DNA from 3 places in the Cupriavidus sp. MP-37 genome. Region 3 is predicted to be linked to each of the others. Evidence: predicted binding sites of a transcription regulator. Region 3 holds the regulator's gene; each other region holds the start of a gene.
The links. Region 3 encodes LexA, which represses DNA repair genes until DNA is damaged. Its sites were predicted from a motif close to ACTGTATNNNNATACAGT; they were not measured.
Positions count from the first base shown of each region.

Region 1: recA (recombinase RecA) is a predicted target of LexA. The motif match lies at 2,886-2,903, and genes of this name have one in related genera.
Region 2: LIN44_RS16350 (ATP-dependent helicase) is a predicted target of LexA. The motif match lies at 3,453-3,470, and genes of this name have one in related genera.

Region 1 is NZ_CP085344.1:3,278,795-3,284,824, forward strand. Features, by position in the region: gene sucC (ADP-forming succinate--CoA ligase subunit beta) at 1-163, opposite strand, end outside; gene LIN44_RS15070 (DUF2889 domain-containing protein) at 253-960, opposite strand; gene recX (recombination regulator RecX) at 1,112-1,588, opposite strand; gene recA (recombinase RecA) at 1,681-2,745, opposite strand; gene LIN44_RS15085 (response regulator transcription factor) at 2,981-3,670, shown strand; gene LIN44_RS15090 (sensor histidine kinase) at 3,719-5,266, shown strand; gene LIN44_RS15095 (DUF4212 domain-containing protein) at 5,263-5,595, shown strand; gene LIN44_RS15100 (MFS transporter) at 5,843-6,030, shown strand, end outside.
Region 2 is NZ_CP085344.1:3,541,668-3,547,697, reverse strand. Features, by position in the region: gene LIN44_RS16355 (IS481 family transposase) at 92-1,204, shown strand; gene LIN44_RS16350 (ATP-dependent helicase) at 1,317-3,413, opposite strand; gene LIN44_RS16345 (TlpA disulfide reductase family protein) at 3,589-4,122, opposite strand; gene LIN44_RS16340 (thioredoxin fold domain-containing protein) at 4,228-4,662, opposite strand; gene LIN44_RS16335 (hypothetical protein) at 4,911-5,513, shown strand; gene LIN44_RS16330 (LysE family transporter) at 5,602-6,030, shown strand, end outside.
Region 3 is NZ_CP085344.1:1,747,830-1,753,859, reverse strand. Features, by position in the region: gene rplI (50S ribosomal protein L9) at 1-231, opposite strand, end outside; gene rpsR (30S ribosomal protein S18) at 263-541, opposite strand; gene priB (primosomal replication protein N) at 545-844, opposite strand; gene rpsF (30S ribosomal protein S6) at 934-1,308, opposite strand; gene LIN44_RS08215 (asparaginase) at 1,428-2,420, opposite strand; gene lexA (transcriptional repressor LexA) at 2,674-3,327, shown strand; gene LIN44_RS08205 (hypothetical protein) at 3,442-3,612, shown strand; gene LIN44_RS08200 (hypothetical protein) at 3,656-4,000, opposite strand; gene LIN44_RS08195 (hypothetical protein) at 4,334-4,606, opposite strand; tRNA gene LIN44_RS08190 (tRNA-His) at 4,847-4,922, opposite strand; gene LIN44_RS08185 (hypothetical protein) at 5,026-5,304, opposite strand.

The sequences.
Region 1 (6,030 bases), 1.5 Mb from region 3:
CGCGGCCACCCGCGTGGATCTGTGCCTTGACAACCCACACCGGGCCGCCGAGTTGTTCTGCGGCCTTCAGGGCCTCGTCAACCGAGAACGCGGGGATGCCGCGCGGAACCGGCACATTGTATTTGCGCAGGATTTCCTTGCCTTGATACTCATGGATATTCATGCGTGTTTCCTTTCGGGTAGGCGTAAAAGGTAGAAGGGAAGAATCTGAAAGAAGACGAACTTTCTCGTCGGGCTGGCCGATCCTGAGAATCAGCCGGAGGTGCCGGTCGGCCGGTCGGCCGGGACAGCGTCGTTGCCGTCGATTGCGTGACCACCGCGGTCGCCATTGGCCGCGGGCTGCTGCGCCTGGGGCGCGGATGCGACGGCAGGCGCGGCCTCGGCCCGTACCTTGGGCGTCGGCTGGTGACCATACCAGCGCGGGTAAAACTGACGAACCACCTCGCCGTCGAAACGCAGGGCGTGGCAGCCGTTCAACTGATAGGGCGGCTCCGGATTCGGATCGTCCTCGCCGTTGTCGCGGATACTGATGACCTCGCCGGCAAAAGCCTGGATCGCGGTGCTCGGCAGCACGCCGGCGGCTTCGGTCAGGTGCGAGCAGCCGTGCATGCCGCCCAGGCGCTCGCGCACGGCCTTGCGAAAGCCCTTGCGCAGGTTCAGCCCGATCAGCTTGCGGTAAGCCGGGCCGATCGTGTCGCAATGGGACGGGTACGGCACCCAGTCCGAGCAGGCCTCGGCATCCAGCACCGTCATGTCCTCGTCGATGGTGATGCGCAGCCACAGGTCGTGCAGCGGCTGGCCCTGCGGGCGGATGCGGTCGCCGGCCAGTTCGATGTCACGGGGCTTGGTGTCGGTCAGGCGCACCTCGATGTCCCACAGGCCGTCCTCTCTCTGGTACGCCTCGGCCGCAATGGCGCGACGGTGACGCAGGGAGCGGTTGACGGGCTGGGACAGAGGCATGGCCAGGCTGGGAATACGGGAATACGGGGGCTGGGAAACGGCGGTACCGGAGCACCGAATAACCCGGGGAGTTTAACATGCCGCGCCGCGTCGGCCGGGAACATCCTTGCGCCGCAACTGTCGCGCGGGATTGTCGGCCAACCATGGCGCATCAGGCCTCGCCACCCTCGTCGCCGTAGTCCTCATCCGCGCCCTGGATGATCTTGCCGACCACCGCACGCGAAAAACCGCGTGCCACCATGAACCGGATCTGCTTGGCCCGTGCCTCGGGCGTGTCGGGCGGCGTGCCGAAGCGCTTGCGCCAGACCTCGCGGGCACGCTCGGCTTCCGTGGCGCGCAGGCGCTCCTGCAGTTCGCCCAGCTGCTCGCTGTCGAGCTTGTGGGTCTTGGCCTCCTGCATCACGCGCGCGGTGCCGTAGCGGGCGCCGCGGCGATGCACCAGGCTGTCGGCAAAGCGCTGGTTCGACAGCCAGTTCTCGCGCTCCAGCGCGTCCAGCAACTGTTCCAGCTGCTCGGCCGACTCGGCATGGGGCGCCAGCTTGCGCGCCAGCTCGGCGCGGCTATGCTCGCGGCGCGACAGGTAGCCGACGGCGCGGGCCTTCAGCGAAAGGGGGGGACGGGTGGCCATGAGGGTCGTGAAATTCCGGGCCGAAACAAAAAGGCCGGCGCATCATCGATGCCCGGCCTTTCCGGTTGCTGCAGCAATGGCCGCCGGCGCGGTCAGTCTTCGATCGTGGCCGCCGCGGCTGCGGCCGTGGGGTTCATGGCCACCACGCCCAGCGCCGCGCGCACCTTGTTTTCGATCTCGTCGGCGATGTCCGGGTTCTCGCGCAGGTATTCGCGGGCGTTGTCCTTGCCCTGGCCGATCTTCTCGCCGTTGTAGCTGTACCAGGCGCCCGACTTCTCGACGATCTTGGCATCGACGCCCAGGTCGATGATCTCGCCCTGGCGCGAGATGCCCTGCCCGTAGAGGATGTCGAAGAAGGCCTCGCGGAACGGCGGCGACACCTTGTTCTTGACCACCTTGACCTTGGTCTCGTTGCCGATCACGTCATCGCCCTTCTTGATCGAGCCGATGCGGCGGATGTCCAGGCGCACCGAGGCGTAGAACTTCAGCGCATTGCCGCCGGTGGTGGTTTCGGGCGAGCCGAACATCACGCCGATCTTCATGCGGATCTGGTTGATGAAGATCACCAGGCAGTTGGTGCGCTTGATGGTGCCGGTCAGCTTGCGCAGCGCCTGGCTCATCAGGCGGGCCTGCAGGCCGGGCAGCGAATCGCCCATTTCGCCTTCGATTTCGGCCTTGGGCACCAGCGCGGCGACCGAGTCGATCACGATCAGGTCGATCGAGCCCGAGCGCACCAGCGCGTCGGTGATTTCCAGGGCCTGCTCGCCGGTGTCGGGCTGCGAGATCAGCAGGTCGCCGACATTGACGCCGAGCTTGGAAGCGTAGTTGACGTCCAGCGCGTGCTCGGCATCGATAAAGGCGCAGGTGCCGCCCAGCTTCTGCATCTCGGCCACGACCTGCAGCGTCAGCGTGGTCTTGCCCGAGGATTCCGGCCCGTAGATCTCGACCACGCGGCCGCGCGGCAGGCCACCGACGCCAAGCGCGATATCCAGGCCGAGCGAACCGGTGGAAACCACCTGGATGTCCTTTTCGACCTCGCCGTCGCCCAGGCGCATGATCGAGCCCTTGCCGAACTGCTTCTCGATCTGGGAGAGCGCGGCGGCAAGCGCCTTTTGCTTCTCGGCGCTCACGCCGGCACCTGCCTTCTTGTCGTCCATGGTCGTCCTTGAGTCAATGGTGTATAAATAGGCCGCATGTGGCGCGGCACCGGCATTTGCCGGCATCGGCGCCGGCCCGGCTGTCTGCGCGGCCGCACTCCAGGGGGTCTCCCCGGGCGGCGCTAGCGGAACGTGCGGGTACTGTATAAAAAAACAGTATGCTTGGCAAGCCCCTTCGCGCCCCCGTGCCCCTTGCGCACTGGTGCCGGCTATGCCGGCCAGGGTGGAGACAACCATGCGCATTCTGATCGCCGAAGACGACGACGTGCTGGCCGACGGCCTGACACGCTCGCTACGCCACTCGGGTTACGCCGTCGACCATGTTGCCAATGGGCTGGAAGCCGATTCGGCGCTGTCGACCCAGACTTTCGACCTGCTGATCCTCGATCTCGGCCTGCCGCGCATGTCCGGGCTGGAGGTGCTCAAGCGTCTGCGCGCGCGCGGCGCGATGCTGCCGGTGCTGATCCTGACCGCCGCCGACAGCGTCGACGAGCGCGTCAAGGGGCTGGACCTGGGCGCCGACGACTACATGGCCAAGCCCTTCGCCCTGTCCGAGCTGGAAGCGCGCGTGCGCGCGCTGGTGCGGCGCGGCGCCGGCGGCGGCGCCACGCTGATGCGGCACGGGCCGCTGGCCTACGACCAGGTCGGGCGCATCGCCTATCTGAACGACCAGATGCTGGACCTGTCCGCGCGCGAGATCGGCCTGCTCGAGATCCTGCTGACGCGCAGCGGCCGCCTGGTATCGAAGGAGCAGCTGGTGGACCACCTGTGCGAATGGGGCGAGGAAGTCAGCAACAATGCCATCGAGGTCTATGTGCACCGCCTGCGCAAGAAGATCGAGGTGGGCGGCATCCGCATCGCCACCGTACGCGGGCTGGGCTACTGCCTGGAGAAATTCCAGCCGGCGGTGGCCGCGCCGCATTGATCCCATCACTGCAGGCCACGCGACCGACCTGAGTCCAACCTCGCCGACATGAGCCTGCTGCGACTGCCATGGCGGCGCGTGCCCCGCGCCGCGCCACCTCCCTCTTCCGCGCCGGAGGCCACCGACCAGGACCTGGCCGACGCGCTGCCGCACCTGGAAGAAAGCACCGCCCACCCCGCGCCGCGCTCGCTGTTCGGCGAGATCCTGGACTGGATGCTGGCCCCGCTGCTGCTGCTCTGGCCGATGAGCATCGCGGTGACCTACCTGGTGGCCAAGTCGATCGCCAACGGTCCCTTCGACCGCGCGCTCGAGGCCAGCGCCATCGTGCTGTCGCAGCAGGTGCGCGAGGTCAACGGCCGCGTCACGCTGCAGCTGCCGCTGTCGGCGCGCGAGATCCTGCGCGCCGACGAGACCGACAACATCTACTACCAGGTGGTCGGCAAGCGCGGCGAATACATCGCCGGCGACCAGGACCTGCCGCTGCCGTCCGAGGACGACCAGGGCCACGCGGGACTGGTGTCGCTGCGCGATGACCGCGTGGCCGGCAACGACGTGCGCGTGGCCTATACGTATATCGAGCTCAAGCAGGTCAGCGGCACCCAGCCGGTGCTGGTGCAGGTGGCCGAGACCCTGGACAAGCGCGCGCGCCTGGCCAACGAAATCATCAAGGGCGTGATCCTGCCGCAGTTCGTGATCCTGCCGCTGGCGGTGGTGCTGGTGTGGTTCGGGCTGTCGCGCGGGCTGGCGCCGCTGACCGCGATCCAGCAGCGCATCCGCGCGCGCAACCCGGGCGATACCAGCCCCATCGACGAACGCGCCGCGCCACAGGAGATCACGCCGCTGGTGGGCTCGTTCAACGAACTGCTGGCGCGGCTGGACCAGTCGGTGCAGACCCAGAAGCGCTTTATCGCCGATGCCGCGCACCAGATGAAGACACCCTTGGCGGGCCTGCGCATGCAGGCCGAGCTGGCGCAGCGCGAGCAGTCGCCCGAGGAACTGCGGCGCTCGCTGGCGCAGATCGCGGGCAGCTCGGAGCGCACCGCGCACCTGGTCACGCAGCTGCTGTCGCTGGCGCGCATGGAAAACCTGGCCGGCACCGGCGGCATGGCCGCGCTGGACCTGGCGGCGCTGGCGCGCGAGGTAGTCAAGGACTGGCTGCCGCAGGCGTGGGCGCGCGACATCGACCTGGGCCTCGATGCCGACGACCATCCGGTGATGGTCCAGGGCAACCGCCTGATGCTGACCGAGATGCTCAACAACCTGCTCGACAACGCCATCCGCTACACGCCGCGCGGCGGCCGCGCCACGGTGCGGGTCAGCGCCGACGCCTTCGAACCGTTCGCCTACCTGGATGTGGAAGACACCGGTCCGGGCATTGCGCCGGCCGAGCGCGACCGCGTGATGGAGCGCTTCTACCGCGTGCTCGGCACCAACACCGAAGGCAGCGGCCTGGGTCTGGCGATCGTGCGCGAAATCGTGCAGCAGCACGGCGGCGACGTCCAGATCTCGGACCACGTCTACCAGCAATCGCCACGGCTGGCCGGCGCGCATTTCCGCGTGACGCTGCGCCGTCCCGAAAACTTTCCGTCCCCATGAACGACACTCCAGCCCCCGGCAGCGCCGAGGCACGCCATCGCCTGGCCTGGCACCGCAACCTGCGCTGGATCTGCGGCCTGCTCGCGGTCTGGTTCACGGTCACCTTCGTGGTGGCGTGGTTTGCACGCGACCTGCGCTTCAACTTCTTCGGCTGGCCGTTCTCGTTCTGGGTAGGCGCGCAAGGCGCGCTGGTGGTCTATGTGCTGATGGCCGCGCTCTACGCCTGGCGCATGAACCATGGCGACGCCGAAGCCGACAGCGCCGAGGCGCCGCCGGTGCCGATGCCCTCGCAGGGCGCCTCGCGCGGCCCGGGCGCGGATGCTGCATAGCCGCACGCCGGCAAGACGCACCACGGTGCGGAGCGAAGGCGCCAGGCCCCTGCAGCGCAGCATCCATGATGCTCTGCGCGGCTAGCGTATACCCCGACATTTTTTGCCGCGGGCGCGCCGGAATCTGTCAGACCGCAGTAAGTTTCGCCACCCACAATCCTCTGCAACTCTGGGCATGGGGCCAGCCGCACGGTGCTTCCCGCGCGCCACGTCCCGCCCGAGATCCAATCCAGACGGAGGAGACAAGATGGCAAACGTGCAAAACGTTGCGGTGCCCGGAGGGGGCGCGCAGAACGCACCGATGACTGCCGAAGAGCGCAAGGTGATCTTTGCCTCGTCGCTGGGCACGGTGTTCGAGTGGTACGACTTTTACCTGTATGGCTCGCTGGCGGCGATCATCGCCAAGCAGTTCTTTGCCGGGCTGGACCCGACCTC
Region 2 (6,030 bases), 1.8 Mb from region 3:
CTCCCCATGAGTGTATAGACCGGGGACATAGGTAACAGGTGTGCCAGGACATGGGTAACACTTTTCCCGCTTAGTCAGCGGGAGGACAACGTTGCCCTGGAGCCAAAACACCGTGAAGCAGCAAAGAGAAGAGTTCGTCCGCCTGGCACGCCAGGCGGACGCCAATATTGCGGAGCTTTGCCGCCGCTTCTGCATCAGTCGCAAGACCGGTTACAAGTGGTTGAACCGAGAGGATCTGGACGACCGAACTCGGCGGCCACATAGCTCTCCCGGCCGAACTCCAGCTGCCGTCGAAGAGGGCGTGCTAGCGATCCGAGCCGAACATTCGGCCTGGGGCGCCCGCAAGATCGCACGCGTACTGGAGCGTGACCACTGCGTCCAAATCGCCCCGAGCACAGTCAATTGGGTGCTGCGCCGCCATGGCTTGATCGATCCGGCCGCCAGCTCGGCCGCTACAGCCTGGCAGCGCTTCGAGCACGACCGGCCCAATGCACTATGGCAAATTGACTTTAAAGGCCACTTCGCTACCGACACGCAGCGGTGCCACCCACTCACGGTCTTGGACGATCACTCCCGGTTCAATGTGCTGCTCAGGGCCTTGGGCAACGAACAGTTTGAATCCGTACAGGAAGCGTTAGAGAAGGCTTTTGCGCGCTATGGGCTGCCCGAGCGCATCAATGCAGACAACGGCCCGCCCTGGGGTTCTCCAGTGCCCCGTGCACTTACCACGTTGGGTGCTTGGCTGATCCGCCTGGGGGTGCGGCTCAGTCATAGCCGACCTCGCCATCCGCAGACCAACGGTAAGGACGAGCGCTTCCATCGAACCATGCAGGCAGAGCTGTTGGCCAACCAGCGCTTCCGGGATCTGGACGATGCGCAGCATCACTTCAGCCATTGGCGCCACGTGTACAACTTCAAGCGCCCACACCACGCCCTGGATATGGAGACACCCGCAAGCCGCTATGCGCCTAGTCCACGGACGATGCCGCGCGAGCTCCCGCCTATCGAGTACGGCAGCGATGACATCGTGCGAAAGGTAGGCGACGGCGGGCGCATCTGCTTCCGAGGAAAGACGTTCCGGGTCGGACGAGCCTTGGTCGGAACGCCCGTAGCGCTGCGCCCTCGCGTGGATTTGGACGGCACCTTTGATGTCTACTTCTGCCATCAGAAGGTGGCCACAATAGACCTACAGGAGGCCAATTAAACTGGAGACTGGACTGTTACCCATGTCCTGGCACATGTGTTACCCATGTCCCCGGTCCATACAGCTTGCGGGAGAGGGGAGAAAACCGGCAGGTGCGCGAACTTCGCGAGCCTCACCGCCACATATTCCGCATCCGCCCCGCCAGGTCCACCGGCGCCAGCGCCGGCTTCACCGCGCCTTCCCCCGGCATCGGCGGCGGCCACGAGCGGCTGTAGAAGTTCGGCATCACCCGGTTCGGTATGAACCGCGTGCGCGACGCATATACATGGCGGTCGCCGAATCCCACCTGCTGGTGCACGTAGAAGCGCTGCGGCACGATCACGTCGAGGTGGTCCTTGGCCCGCGTCATCGCCACATACAGCAGCCGCCGCTCTTCCTCGATCTCTTCGGTGGTGCCCGTGGCCAGGTCGCTCGGCATGCAGCCGTCGACGGCATTCAGCACGTACACCGCCTTCCACTCCTGGCCCTTGGCCGAATGGATGGTCGACAGGATCAGGTAATCCTCGTCGCGCGAGGGCACGCCGGATTCATCGCTCGAGGCACTGGGCGGGTCCAGCGTCAGCTCGGTCAGGAAGCGCTCGCGCGCGCCGTAGGTGGCGGCGATGCGCTCCAGTTGCTGCAGGTCGGCCTGGCGCGCGGGGGCATCGTCGTGCAGGCGTTCCAGGTGCGGCGTGTACCAGGCCAGCACCTGCTCGAATTCCGATGGCCACGGCGACGTCGGCGCCATCAGCGCGCGTGCCAGCGCCAGCAGCTCGGCCCACGCGGGCGCGGCGGCCGGCGGCGGCTCGAATTCCTGCAGTGCGAACAGCGGCTCGGTCGCCAGCGCCATGGCATCGAGCACGCGTGCCGCGGTCTTGGGGCCGATGCCGGGCAGCAGCTGCAGCGTGCGGAAGCCCGCCATGCGGTCGCGCGGGTTCTCGAGCCAGCGCACCACCGCCAGCACATCCTTGACGTGGGTCGATTCCAGGAACTTGAGGCCGCCGAACTTCACGAACGGGATATTGCGCCGCGCCAGCTCGATCTCCAGCTGCGCGCTGTGGTCGGCGGCGCGGAACAGCACCGCCTGCGCCATCAGCGCCAGGCCGGCCTCGCGCCGCGCCAGCACCTGCTCGACCACGTAGCGGGCCTGGTCGGCCTCGTCGTTGACGACGATGATGCCGGGCTTTTCGGCCGACTGGCGCTCGGACCACAGGTCCTTGGTATAGCGTTCGGCCGCAAGCCCGATCACCGCGTTGGCGGCCTGCAGGATCGGCTGCGTCGAGCGGTAGTTCTGCGACAGCGTGACCTGCTGCGCCGCCGGCGTGAACTGCGCGGGAAAATCCAGGATATTGCGCACGGTGGCGCCGCGGAAGGCATAGATCGACTGCGCGTCGTCGCCGACCACGGTCAGGCCGCGGCCATCGGGACGCAGCGCCAGCAGGATCGACGCCTGCAGCGCGTTGGTGTCCTGGTATTCGTCGACCAGGATATGGTCGAAGCGCGCGCCCATGTCCTGCGCGATGGCGGGCTCGGCCATGGCCTGCGCCCAGTACAGCAGCAGGTCGTCGTAGTCGAGCACGTGCTGCTTCTGCTTGGCCTCGACGTAGCCGGCGAACAGCGTGCGCAGCGCGTCGGCCCACATCGCATAGCGCGGGAACTGCTGCCTGAGCACGTCTGCCAGCGGCGCCTGGGTGTTGACCACGCGCGAATAGATCGACAGGCAGGTTTCCTTCTTCGGGAAGCGGCTGGCGGTCTCGGACAGGCCCAGGTCGTGGCGCACCACATGCATCAGGTCGGCGGCGTCGCCGCGGTCGCTGATGGTGAAGGCTGGCGACAGGCCCAGGGTCTCGGCATATTCGCGCAGCAGCCGCGCGCCGATGGCGTGGAAGGTGCCGGACCACTGCAGCGCCGCGCGCCCCGCGCCGGTACTGGTGCCGAGCGCCTGGTCGACGATGCGCTCGACGCGCCGTCCCATCTCCGCGGCCGCGCGGCGCGAGAATGTCAGCAGCAGGATGCGGCGCGGATCGGCGCCGCCCAGCACCAGGTGGGCGACCCGGTGCGCCAGGGTATTGGTCTTGCCCGAGCCGGCGCCGGCAATGATCAGCAGCGGCGACTCGCTGCCGTGCTCGACCGCGGCACGCTGCTCCGGATTGAGCCGCGACAGGTAGGCGGGGAGCGCTTCGGCGTCAGCTGCGGTGGCTGCGGTGGCGGGGGCAAGGTCCAGGGTCACGGGCGGGGCGGGCGGAAGGGCTTGGAAAGACTGGCGCCAACTGTATATCCATACAGCCCGCCTGCGCAACCCGCTACGCGCAGGATCGCGCCATCCCACAAAAAAAGGTGCTCGATGAGCACCTTTTATCGTCTGTTGGCAGCGCCGGGTATTGCGGCCGGTATTGCGGCCGGTATTACGCGGACTTTGCCAGCGCGCCGTCGAGCAGCTTGTGCAGCGCGTCCCACTCGGGCTCGCCGACGTAGCGCTTGAGGATGCGGCCCTCCTTGTCGATCACGAAGGTGGTCGGCGTCAGGCCCACGTTGCCGAAGGCCTTGGCCGCGCTGCCGTCGGTGTCCATCGCCACCTTGAACGGCAGCCCGCGCGTCTGGGCGAAGTTCATCACGTACATCGGCGGGTCATAGTTCATTGCCACCGCGACGAACTCCAGCCCCTTGCCCTTGAACTGCTCGTAGGTCTTGACCATGTCCGGCATTTCCTTGATGCAGGTGGCGCAGCTGGTGGCCCAGAAGTTGACCAGGTAGACCTTGCCCTTGAGGTCGGCGGTGCTGACCTTTTCACCGGACAGCAGCGTGAAGGTGGCGGCCGGCGCGGTACCGGACGGCGACAGCGCGCGGTAGCCGAACCATCCCAGCAATGCCAGTACCACCACGGCGGCGACGATGGGCCAGGGCTTGCGGGAGGTCTTGGGGGCAGGGGTCGTGGTCATGGGAAGGCGGCTCGGCAGGTTCGGTCAGCAGTGGGACATTCTAATGCGGCAGGCGTTCGCGCGCTGTGCGGAACCGCCTTGCGGCAATCCGCCGCCGCGCTTGCGTCACTTGCGCGCGGCGACGGCGGCGCGGGCCTGCGCCAGCGCCTGTTCCAGGTAGGCGCCGTAGAAGTCGGGCTGCATGCCGCGCAGCGGGCTCGCGGCGGCGTGGCCCTGGCGGTCCAGGAACAGCACCGTGGGCGCCACCTTGACCTGGTGCGCCCGGGCCCAGGCGCGGGCCGTGGTCAGGCTGCCATCTGCAGCGCGCAGCGGGGTGTCGGCGGTCATGTCGAGTTCGCGCACCGCGATCTCGCCGGCGGCGGCCTGCGGTCCCAGGTAGTTGCGGCGCACCGCGTCGCAATAGCCGCAGCCCGGCATCGATACCAGCACCACCAGCGGTTCGCCGCGGCGCGCCGCGTCGGCGCCGTGGGCGGCGAGGTCGGTCGCCGGCGGCAGGTGGGGCGGGCTGGCAGCGGCCGGGACGCCAAAAACGCCGGCCACGGCGGCCAGCAGCGCGCCCGCGGCAAGCCAGGGCAGTCGCGTGCTGGCTAAGGCGAGTCGGGCGGGTCGGGCGGGTCGGGCGGGTCGGGCGGGTCGGGCGGGGCAGGAGGCGGGCATGGCGGAGGTTGGTGCGGCGGAGGCGGCGCCGCAAGCACTGGCGCGCCGCTTCCGGGATAATACCGGTTTCCGCGCGCCGGCATCGCGCCGCGCGCGCCGATCCCGCCCATGCCGTTCCGCCCCGATTCTTCATGCGTTCCGTGCCGCCCCCGCTGAGCCAACCTGCCGCGCCCCGCTGGTCCCGGACGTGCTGCGCCGCGCTGCTCGCGCTGGCCCTGTGCGCCTGTTCGCCGCGCTATGACTGGCGCACCATCCAGTCGGGCGAGGGCGGCTATGCCGCGCTCTATCCCGGCAAGCCCACCAGCGCCGCGCGCGACGTGACCATTGCCGGGCGCAAGCTGCCGATGACGATGGAAGCGGCGCGCGTCGACGACACCCTCTTCGCCGTGGGCGTGGTCACGCTGCCCGCCGACGATGAAGCGCTGCGGCGCGAGGCCCTGGTGGCGATGCAGGCCGGCCTGCTGGCCAACTTGGGCACGCTGTCGGGCGCGCCGCGCACGCGGCCGGTCACCATCATGAGCGCGGACCGGCCGGGCCGCCCGCTGGCCGGGCTGGAAGTGCAGGCCAGCGGCGTGTCGCCGCAGGACCAGTCGCCGCGCCGGCTCAGCGCGCGGCTGGTGGCGGTGGGCACGCGCGTGTTCCAGGCGGTGGTGCTGGAATCCGGCGCGGCCGCGCGCGACGCGCGCCAGGCCGAGCAGGTGGAGCAGTTCCTGGGCGGGTTCCACCCGCTCTGATTCGCATCGGCGCCGCGGCGCCGCAGCGAATCACAGGTGCCCCGGGCAGTGCGCTGCCGGGCATGGTTGCCGTCAAAGGAGAATTTCAATGCGTTGGGAAGTCTGGTTGGCCTATTTCGCCGCGTGCTGGGTGATCGCCGTGTCGCCGGGATCGGGCGCGGTGCTGTCGATGAGCCATGGCCTGTCGTACGGGCTGCGCAGGACCACCACCACCATCTTCGGCCTGCAGGCCGGGCTGGTGATCGTGCTGCTGGTGGCCGGCGGCGGGCTGGGGGCGCTGCTGCTGGCCTCGGAGCAGGCCTTCATGGTGGTCAAGACCATCGGCGCGCTGTACCTGATCTATCTCGGCATCCAGCAATGGCGCGCCCGGGTGGAGGTGGATGCCGCGCAGGACGGCGGCCCCGCGCGCGTGGCCGTGATGAGCCGGCGCCGGCGCTTTGCCACCGGCTTGCTGACCAATGTGACCAACCCCAAGGGCATCATCTTCATGGTTGCGGTGCTGCCGCAGTTCATCGAC
Region 3 (6,030 bases):
GACGGTCAGGCCGTTCAGCTTCTCGCCTTCGGCCTGGGCGGCAGCCAGCTTCTCGGCAGCGGCCTTTTCCAGCTCGGCGCGCTTGACTTCGAATTCGGCGATCGCGGATTGCGTGGCGCGGCGGGCCTTCTTGCCCGGGATCAGGAAGTTACGGGCGTAACCGTCCTTCACCTTGACGATGTCACCCAGGTTGCCCAGGTTGACGACTTTTTCCAGCAGAATGATTTGCATCGTGTTCTCTCCTTACGGACCTAGGGCCTGATCAGTTCTTGTGCAGGTCGGTGTACGGCATCAGCGCGAGGAAACGCGCGCGCTTGATGGCCGTATCGAGCTGACGCTGATAGTGAGCCTTGGTACCGGTCAGGCGGGCGGGCGTGATCTTGCCGTTGTCGCCGATGAAGTCCTTCAGGGTGTCCAGATCCTTGTAGTCGATCTGTTCGACGCCAGCCACGGTGAAGCGGCAGAAGCGCTTGCGCTTGAACAGCGGGTTCTGTTGCTGGAAGCGCTTCTTGTTCTTGTTGTCACGTTTGACGAATGCCATGATTCAATCCTTTTCGAATGCTTTACATCCAGTGATGTGAAAGACGAGAGCCTTGCTGTTGCGGTGCTTGCGGGCCAGGAATCCTTCGCAGTCGAGCAGCGTGCCGAGCGGCAGCCGCTCCAGACGCTGGCCAACCTGGCCGATCCCCATCGCAGCGATTGCAAACTCGACCTGCCGCGGCGTCTGCGCCTCGACGGCCTCGCCGCTGTACTGCAGGATGCAGTTCACGACGGGGACCCCGGCCGGGGTATAGCGCAGGGCATCGCGTTCCGCCAGGGTGGCGGCAAGCCGAAGCTGGTTCAACGCGGGGCCTCTTGCTGGTTGCAATCCTTGCTGTTTCTGCCCGTGCCCCGGCCGACGCTGTCAGCCGCGGCACACACCGCAGTCCGCACTCAGGCGGCCTGGCCTTCGGTGGTCGTTTGCGCGGCCTTGCGGGCTTCTTCGCGCTGCACTTCCTTCATCATCGGCGAAGGTGCGGTCTCGGCCTTCTTGGTCTGCACGATCAGGTGGCGCAGGACGGCGTCGTTGAACTTGAACGCGTGTTCCAGTTCAGCCAGGGTTTCCTTGCCGCATTCGATGTTGAGGCAAACGTAGTGAGCCTTGGCCAGCTTCTGGATCATGTAAGCCATCTGGCGACGGCCCCAGTCTTCCACGCGGTGAACGTTGCCGTTCTGCGAGGTCACGAGCTGCTTGTAGCGCTCGATCATGGCCGGCACTTGTTCGCTCTGGTCCGGGTGGACGATGAAGACGATTTCGTAATGACGCATTGACGCTCCTTTTGGGATTAGCCACCCGGGCGTCACGAGTCCGGTGTGGCAAGGTTGAATAGCCTTAAATTATAGCCCGCCGCGCGGCAACAACGCAAGCCACTGATTACACGGGCAAATCAGGCGCTGGCAAATACTGCTTGCAGCCGCGCCGGGTCGCGCGCCAGCCCCGCGTCTTGCGCCAGCGCCAGCGCCAGCAACACGCGCGCCTTATAGGGGTTGAGATCCGCGGCCGACACGAACACACCATCGGCCGGACTCAGTTGCGGCGGGATCGCCACATGGCCCGCACCGGTACGCGAGCTGCGCACCACCGCCACCCCGGCCGCCGCGGCGTCTGCAAGCGCCGCTGCCAGCACCTCATGGACCGACCCATTGCCGGCCGCGGCCACCACCAACCCGGCGACGCCAGCCTGCACCAGCGCATCCACCGCCACCCGACCCGGCTGGGCATAACTCGCCACGATTTCCACCACCGGCCAGGCCGCCGGCATCGGGCCGATGGCGCCGGTCGCGCGCGGTGCGCGGGCAAGGCGCACGTAGTCGTCCTGGACGAAACCCAGCGGCCCGCCGGGCGAGACAAAGGCGTCGACCGCCGACGTATGCGCCTTGGCCACGTCCCGTGCCGCGTGGATCTGCTGGTTCAGCACGGCCAGCACGCCCTTGCCGCGCGCTTCCGGATGGGCAGCGACGCGCACCGCATCCAGCAGGTTCAGCGGCCCGTCCGCCGACAGCGATGTCGACGGACGCATCGCCGCGGTCAGCACCACGGGCACCGGGCACGCTTGGGTCAGGTGCAGCGCCATCGCGGTTTCTTCCAGCGTATCGGTGCCGTGCGTGATCACGATCCCGGCAACGTCTGGCTGCGCCGACCAGTGCCCGACCCGCGCCGCGAGCGTTTGCCAGAGCGCGAAGGTCATGTCCTTGCTGTCGACCTGCGCCACCTGCTCGGCCTCGATGCGGGCCACCGACTGCAACGGCGGCACGGCAGCCAGCAATGACGACACCGGCACGGTCGCCGCCTGGTAGCGAGCACTGCTGGCGGCGCTGCCGGCCGCGCCGGCGATGGTGCCACCGGTGGCCAATACGACGATGCGAGGCAATTGGGTCATGGGAGCGCGCAAGGATTCGTTCTGTAGAGGGAATCGCGATTGTAGCGGGCGCTCGCGCCCTTGCCGCAGCCTGGTTCGGACGCTTGGGCGGGCGTCCATGCGACACGCCTCAAAATTCTGCTTGCGCTCACGCCGATACTGTATAAAATCACAGCATACTGTTTAAACATACAGTGCCCGGCCCGCCGGATACTGGATGACGGCCCGGAGCGCCGTCACCCGAACCAGCGGCCCTGCACGGAACGGCGATCCCATGGCGACCCTGACACCCCGGCAGCAGCAGATTTTCGATCTGATCCGCAACACGATCCGCCGCACCGGCTTTCCGCCCACCCGCGCCGAGATCGCAGCGGAGTTCGGGTTCTCCTCGCCCAATGCCGCGGAAGAACATCTGCGGGCGCTGGCGCGCAAAGGCGTGATCGAACTGACGCCAGGCGCGTCGCGCGGCATCCGCCTGAAGGTATCGCGCAGCGATTCGGAGCTGCCGGACCAGTTCTCGTTGCCGATGGCCGGGGTAATGCAGCTGACGCTGCCGCTGGTAGGCCGCGTCGCGGCCGGCAGCCCGATCCTGGCCGCCGAGCATATCGACCGCCAGTACCAGGTCGATGCCTCGGTCTTCGATGAGCGTCCGGATTATCTGCTGCGCGTGCGCGGCCTGAGCATGCGCGACGCCGGCATCCTCGACGGCGACCTGCTCGCCGTGCGCCGCGCCAGCGAGGCCGCCAACGGCAAAATCGTGGTGGCGCGGCTGGGCGACGACGTCACCGTCAAGCGCCTGCAGCGGCGCGGCGGACATATCGAACTGATCGCCGAGAACCCGGACTTCACCAACATCATCGTCGAGCCCGGTGAAGAGTTCTCGCTGGAAGGCATCGCCGTCGGGCTGATCCGCTCTTCCGGCTTCTAGCCGGGCACCACCGCAGGCACTCGTCCTGCGCGGGCCCACCCGCTTCCATTGCTTTGCTGATGTCGCCCGGCTTGCCGGGTGTTGACCCCGCTTTGCCTAAAAAGAGGTGCCACCATGCCGCAAATCCACCACGTCGCCGCCCGCCGTCCGGTCAAGCCCGTGCCGTTTCGCCAGAGCAAGGGCGTACGCGTCTACCAGGGTACGCAGCGCCGTACCATGGTCGGCAGCATGGCCGCGATCTGCCGCATGCTGGAACTCGAAACCACCGACAAGCTGGCCGCCTGACCGATCTTCGCAGACGTTCGCGTCGCCGGGCCCTCTGCCCCGCTCAGCTACGCGCGCACGCCTTGGCTTCGGCTTCCAGTTCCGTCGGCGTCAGCTGGGGAAACCAGGTATCGGTCTTGCGCAATTCCAGCGCCGTGCCGTCGGGCTGTGCCGTCAGCGAGATCAGGTAGGCGTACTGATATTCACCGCTTGCCGCGCTCTGGCCGATGCGGATCTCGGCCTGGTTTTTCGCCGGCAGCTGGACCAGCGTAGCCTCGTCGCCAAGATTGTTGCGCAGGCATTTCGCGACATCGGCCATCTTGGCCGGCGTAAACAGGCGCATCGGCGGGCGAGCGCGGACATCCTTCTCGGAAGTGCCCGTGGCACACCCTGCCACCATGGTGGCCATCGCTGCGCCAATCAGTGCCGTTCGAACAAACATACCACCCCCGGGGAATGCAAAACGGCGCCCTTGAGAGGCACCGTTCTGAAGAATGCTTGGGTTGGCTGGATGGGACTCGAGCCCACGACGACCGGAATTGCCATCCCGGCGCCCATTGCCATTGACCCCATTGAAATCAACGCTTCCGGCTTCGCATCTTGTCGCACCGGCGCTGGAATTTTCACAGCGTTCGTGCGGGATTTGCCGTCGCCGGTTGCGGATTTTACCTTGTGCGCCGGCCAGGCGCCATCTCGATTTTCGCGCCATTAGCCTGCAGCGGCTCCTGGCACTGCGAAGGGCTCACCGGCGCTTGCACTCGATCTTCTCTTCGAATTCCCCGTCGCGCTTCCACTCGCGCTCGATCAGGCAAGGGCCTTCGCGGTATTTCTGCTTCTGCTCGTAGCCGCGCGGTCCACCCTTGCACTTGCGCTCTTCCTTGTATTCGCCATCGCGCTTTTGCTCGCGCTCCACCTCGCAGCCGCCGCTACGGAACTTCTCCTTGTACTCGCCGCCGCCATGGCGATAGCCACCGGGATAATCGCGATCATCGGCCTGCGCCAACGATGGCGCCATCAAACACAGCAGCAGGGAGACAGCGGCAGCGAGCGTCCGGAGCATAGGGGGAAAATGGGAAAGAAAATGCGGCCAGCATAGCAACCGGGGGCCCCGGCCGCTGTATCAAAGCGTTACGCCGCAGCGATGCGCGGAACTGCCTCGACAACGACCCGCACCGAAGGATCAGGCTCGATGAGCTGTCAGCAGAGCCCGGAAAGCAAAACGGCGCCTAAGTCAGGCGCCGTTTGCAGGAAAATCTGGGGTGGCTGATGGGACTCGAACCCACGACGACAGGAATCACAATCCTGGACTCTACCAACTGAGCTACAGCCACCGTAGAGGTCATCAGCGAAGCGCTGATCGACGAAGAACAAGATTATACAAACAGATTTTCGAGATGGCTAGTATCCCGCACAAAAAATTTTGGGGCGCATCGTTCAGGACCGGGACGGACTCCACTTGGCCTCGAGCAGCACCGCTTGCTTGATCGCCGCGATGGTCTCGGCTTCGGTGTCGAACTGGCCCAGCAACCGGCGCGACTTGCCGTTCAGCACGGCTTCCTGCAAGGCCTTGCCGGCGGCTTCCGAGGTGCCGGGGTGCCAGCAGTAGCGCGCGGTCCATTTGCCACCCTGGAGTTGCTCCGCCACCCAGATCACCCTGAAGTCTTCATAGACGACGCCGAACGGCGCTTCTTTTTCCACGTTGTCTTTGTCCATGCTGCCTCCCCTGCCGGCACGGTCCGCATGCCGTGCCTGAACTCGCCTGGGGAGCGTGCGGAAATCGTATCACGGGCACTGGATGACTTCCGATCACGCCGCCAGTCAAATATGCTGCGCACAGCCCCTACCTCTGCAGGGTTCATGCGGCACATGCCCGAAGCGATACTCGAGTCCGAGGGACATTGACCCCCCTCGACCTTCCCGTCAGGCGGCCCGCCCCATGGGCCGCCTGCCTCTTTTTCTTCCCCTAGGCAGACGATGTTTCCACGCCGCACCATCCGGCGATGGAACCTCCTGGCCACGCGCGAGCCCAATCGACGGGGATCGAACACAGGGAACAGGCCATGCAGAACAAGTGTAGATGGAGGACGAGGATTCTCGCCGCGGGGGTACTTGCGGCCTTGCTCGGCGGATGCGCTGCGGGCGGTGCTGACGGCAGGGAATCGAGCATCACGACTTACGGCACGCTGGACATCGGCATCAGCCATACGCGTTAGCCGCCGCGATGCGGATCCAGCAGAACCCTTTTGCGTGACTGATGGAACGCCTGACCGGAAGGATGGTCAAACCACGATCGTCGAGGTGGTGCCAGGCGAGCGCGCAAAAAAAGAGTCCGCAGCGCGGACTCTTAACTTTAGCGATCTCAAATGCCCTGAAGGCCGTTGCACTGTAACTGCCATCCGGGCAATGCACCATTCGGGTAAACGAAGAGCGATGCCGCAA